DNA from 2 places in the Siminovitchia sediminis genome. Region 1 is predicted to be linked to the other one. Evidence: riboswitches for the same ligand, from Rfam matches in the RefSeq annotation. Region 1 holds a riboswitch; the other holds the start of a gene.
What was found. A riboswitch is a leader RNA that binds a small molecule or an ion and turns the genes downstream of it on or off. The one in region 1 is predicted to bind cobalamin.
Positions count from the first base shown of each region.

Region 2: linked by a shared signal. The riboswitch ahead of ACFSCZ_RS18695 (helical backbone metal receptor) and the one ahead of ACFSCZ_RS07800 (ribonucleoside-diphosphate reductase subunit alpha) in region 1 are both predicted to bind cobalamin.

Region 1 covers NZ_JBHUEO010000017.1:88,361-90,826, reverse strand. The annotation lists gene ACFSCZ_RS07800 (ribonucleoside-diphosphate reductase subunit alpha) at 1-721, opposite strand, end outside; cobalamin riboswitch at 845-1,021, opposite strand; gene ACFSCZ_RS07795 (capping complex subunit for YIEGIA) at 1,441-1,653, opposite strand; gene ACFSCZ_RS07790 (YIEGIA family protein) at 1,666-2,466, opposite strand, start outside.
Region 2 covers NZ_JBHUEO010000116.1:25,483-27,948, reverse strand. The annotation lists gene ACFSCZ_RS18700 (FecCD family ABC transporter permease) at 1-694, opposite strand, end outside; gene ACFSCZ_RS18695 (helical backbone metal receptor) at 657-1,625, opposite strand; cobalamin riboswitch at 1,759-1,964, opposite strand; gene cls (cardiolipin synthase) at 2,088-2,466, shown strand, end outside.

The DNA.
Region 1 (2,466 bases):
TATAAATGCCAATCAATGAATCTTCCACCGTATCTATAAAACAGCTGGATAACTGGCCGTGGGCAAGCCCCGCATTGGCAAGGGTGGGGGTGGCGACTGTCATGTAAAGATTTGACAGTGCCCAATAGCTTTCTGCAACGAGGAGATCACGCTGATCAGAAGGCTCATCCTGCATTAAATACATGGCAATGATCAGCCATCTCTCCTGAGGAAGCTCAAATACCTGCTTATGGTGATCCACCGCCAAATATCTGGTTGCTAGAGTATGGAGACCTGTATAATCAAACAGTAAATCCCTTTCCGGAACGATCAGCTTACCAAGCTCATCGATTTCCAATTTAGTGTACTTTTCCAAAATTCTGGTAGAATAAATACCTTTTTCACTCAATATTCGAATCAATGTGTAAAAGTCGCCATATTTCTCAGACTTATCATAGGAACGATTTTCAGCTGCTTTTTTATATAAATCATTCAAGTAAATTTTGGCAGCCAGGAATGACCAATGCGGGTTTAACTCATCTGTGTTTTCCAACGCTGACTGAATCAGCAGGCTTGTAAGGTTATCAGCTTGCAGTTCGGCTTTAGACTCAATGTTTCTCGCTATTTTTTTAATATATTCGGGGGATTCTATCCCGGCGACCCTTTGAAGAAAACGTTCCAGTCGTTTCAGGTCAAACAGCTCTTTGCTTCGATTTTTTTCTTTTACAATGAATGTGGACATGTTCATCTGCCTCCTGTTTTGGTCCATTAAAAAATCCGCTCTCGGGGAAAAGAGCGGATCAAACGATAGGAAAAACAGGAATATCTTCACTATCGTTTCATCTTCTCAATCCCCGAAGAATTGAAACTCAAACAAGATCCGGCAGGTCTCCTGACTTATGCATCATCCTACTGGGGAACCTTCCCGTCATCGACAGTGGTATTTCCCGTTCGTCCGCATTTACAGTTGCGGGGACAGTTCCGGATTTTCACCGGATTCCCTATTAAGTCCGAAATGGACACCTTCTCTTGCAAGTTATCAATATATTGTGTTGTAGAGTCTCTGAATCACCAAATATAGTGTCATTTAGTGTCGATTGTGATTTTACCATGATGGATGCAGAAATACAAGCTAAACACAATCATGTTTAATTAGATATAGATTGGACAAGGGGATAGAGGTTATCCTGATTTGCCTTTTTCCATTTGCAAAACATTATATACGACAAGACACGTTCTGTTACAGGAATAATTGTCTTGAGTGGTCTTATAAGATAACAACACAAATCTCAAAACAATCCTTCCTGATTCATAAACAACAAATCAGGAAGGATGAATCGTGCAAGCGCTGTTTTGCGTTTTTTAATACGGGGAGCAATAAATAACTGATCGTAACCGCCGCTTCATTGGGACATACATTTTTCAAAGAGGTGCTTTACCCGCTGCTGACGGTTTACAATTTTACCTGGCAACGATAATCATGGTTTCCCGATTTATTTCGTGGGAGGAAGCATCCAAAATTCTTTCCAGGCTCTTGCTTAGACTCTGAAGCTCCTCATGGTTTTTTGATAAAAAAACGGGGACCCCGCTGTGAATGACAAGTTTTTCATCAGTAGTAATGATTGCTTTAATATCCGGGTTTTCTGCCACTTTCTGATTCTCCCTTTCAGCCATAAACATTTCCTCTTACTTTCCTTTATTTGCTTCATCCGGCAATCTTATGGCGCTGTCCAGCACTGGAACCTGATCGAGAACTTTTTTAATTTGGCTGAATTCCTTTTCTTGGGGCATTAAAAACAGACCGACTCTTCCATTATCCATGTCTCTTTTGGATATGGGAACAATATCAGGTTCACCTGTATCCAAGTAAACCCCCAGGACATTGGCTACCTGGTGGAGCATGGCCTGCCTTTGGCCAAGATTAGATATTGTCACAATGCTGTTCTCATTTTTTGGTGTAATTATAGCACCTACCCCCCTTTGTAAAATCAGTTTTCTGCTCGCTTCCAATCCGACATTCTTTATATGAATATCTCCAACATATAGATGAGGGCCTTCAAATCGTATTTCTGCCTCAGTCACCTCAGCAATAACAGCCAGGTTATTTCCGGTCATATTCCGTTTTACGACAAAAAGCATGATGATTCCAGCTAAAGCGCCTGCCCAGGGTGAATAGACAGAAAATAGAGTGGTCAATAATCCTGTAAACATAACAAGGTAGTTTCTGCTTTCAAATGCTTGGGCCATTCCTTCTATAAATGGAGTACCGCGTTTAACTAATTCACTCGAGTCAATGTTGGTCAATGTTTCCCTCTCCATTTTCCTGACTTCCCTAAATTGAGTTGCAGCCAGACCCAAAAAGGTAACAGCGGTCCAGTTTGATTCCAGGACAGCCGGAACAGCCACTGCCCCAATAAAGGCAGCGATGAATCCCAAAGAAAGGTGAATAATTCGTCCCTGCGGATAAGTGGGATACTGCCTGAAATC
Region 2 (2,466 bases), on a different contig from region 1:
GGGTATTCAAGAGCAACACCATGCTTCCGGCAAGCAAAAAAGGCAAAATAATCCGGACATAGCTCCACCCTCTCATCGCTACACTTCCCAGCAGCCAGCCGATAATTTGGCGCAGTTCCTCTCCTGATAAAGCGATCATCAACGAAATGAGCGCACCGAGAAATGAACTAAAAATAATACCAGTTAAAATAATTGTTTCCACTTTCATCGATCTGTCAACGCTTCTGGCAAAAGAAATGACGATCAGGATTGTAACAAAAGCTGACAGTATGCTGAGCAGCGGCAGTGTATATAATCCGGCTCCCGGCAGTGAAAGCTGGTAAAATAATGTAAACACCGCACCGACAGATGCTCCGGAGGATACTCCCAACGTATACGGATCGGCCAGCGGATTTCGAAGCAGCCCCTGAAATGCGGCTCCGGCGATGGCAAGTGAGGCTCCTACAAGCCCTGCCAGCACTACCCGCGGCAGACGGATATTGAAAACAATATTCAGGTACATCGGATCAGGCTCATAGCCACGCGATCCTGAAAGAAATTTTCCTCCCATCATATAGAAAATATCTCCTGCCGGCACCCTGACAGCTCCGATGGAGATGCCGGCAAAAATAGCGGCAATCAAAAAAATGATTGCCGCAAAATAAGCGATGAGAACTTTACTTATCGAATATTTCCGGATAAACAGATTTTGCAAGAGCCTCTACTCCTTCAACAATCCGCGGTCCGGGGCGGCTTGTCAGGGCTTCGTCCACCATAAAGACTTGTTCTTCTTTGACAGCTGTAATATCCTGCCATCCTTTCCGATCGAGTACTTGCTGCACCGGATTTTCGACATATGTATAATTGACAATGATGACATCCGGGTTAATTTCCATAATGGCCTCTTCGTTCATCATTGGCCAGCCCTCTTCTTCCACAGCGTTGTTCGCATGGATGGTTTCTAGCATTTGGTCCATAAATGTATTTTGTCCCACTGCGTAAATTTCAGGCGCCGGGGAAATTTCCAAGAAGACGGACTTTTTGTCTTCCTCTTTAATCCCTGCCGCTTTCTCTTTTATGTCGTCGAGCTTGCTCCTCATGTCTTCTGCAACTGTTGCTGCATCCTCAGTCCGGCCTGTTGCTTTCCCGATGAATTCAATGGTTTCATACACTTCATCAAAGTTTTGTGCATCCTTGACAATCAGAACTGGAATGCCGCTGTCCTTCAGTTGCTGTAAACCGGAATCCCACCTGTCACCTGCAGAAGCGTGCGACAAAACAAGATCAGGCTCCAGGGAAAGGATTTTTTCAATATTCAGCTCCAATCCTGCCACCTGTTCCTTATCCTTCACTTCTTCAGGATATTGGTCATGCTCGGAAACCGCTACTACCTCATCTCCTGCACCGACTGCATACAAAATTTCCGTATTGCTGGGTATAAGAGAAACTATTTTTTCAGGTTTTTCCTCAATCGTTACCTCCTGATTTGCTGCATCCGTCAATGTTACCGGAAATCTGCTGTCTGCAGTTTGCTCGGTCTTCGGATCAACTGTCTTTTGCTCTTCATTGGCACCTTCCTGATTACCGCAGGCTGCAAGCCATCCTGCCAGCAAAAGTACTGCCAACAATGAATAAAACTTTTTCATGCTGTAAATCCTCCTATATAAAAATAAAAACATCCCCTGTGCGCAGGAGATGAGTATATAAAGGCATGACGTGATAAACAGACACAATCCTATTGTGCTGTTTTCGGCCGCCACCCTTCCCCATCCGCGCAGGTCCTGGTGCTGGAATCCGGCAGGTCTCCTGGCTCATGATCATCACGTACTGCCCCTTCCCATGCCTTTTGCACAGTGGTTATTGCAGAACGCTCCCAATTACAGTGGCGGGACCGCGTTGGATTTTCACCAACTTCCCTTTTCAGCTTTTCCCCGCGAAATATTCATTCATACGGGTAAAAAGCAACCGAATCCATACATATACATGATTTGTACATCCATTGACATTATACACGATTTATTCCAACTTCACAGCTTTTTCAACCTAATTTGGGGAATGCTAATCAAACGTCTATTTCTTTCTAAACTTTCGCCCGGGGGGAATCGTTATTGAAGTGGCTCGCTGGATTCACTATCGTCATAATCATATTATATATTGCCGCTTCTGTAGACTTTTTTCTTGGAAGACTTCTGCATAAGAAAAAAAGCAGCCCGCCTGACTATCCGATAAGAAATGGGGAACTGCAGTTAATCACTACCGGTCCTGACCTTTTCTCCAACTATTTTGATGACCTGTACAAGGCAAAGGAAAGCATTCATGTTTTGTTTTATATTGTCAAAAACGATCACTTCAGCGAACTGTTTTTCGAAGCGTTAATGGACCAGGCACATAAAGGTATTAAAGTGCGGCTTCTGCTTGATTGGTTCGGCAGCCGGAAAATAAAGAAAAAAGTCATTAAAAAAGCTCGCGGTGCAGGAATTGAGGTAG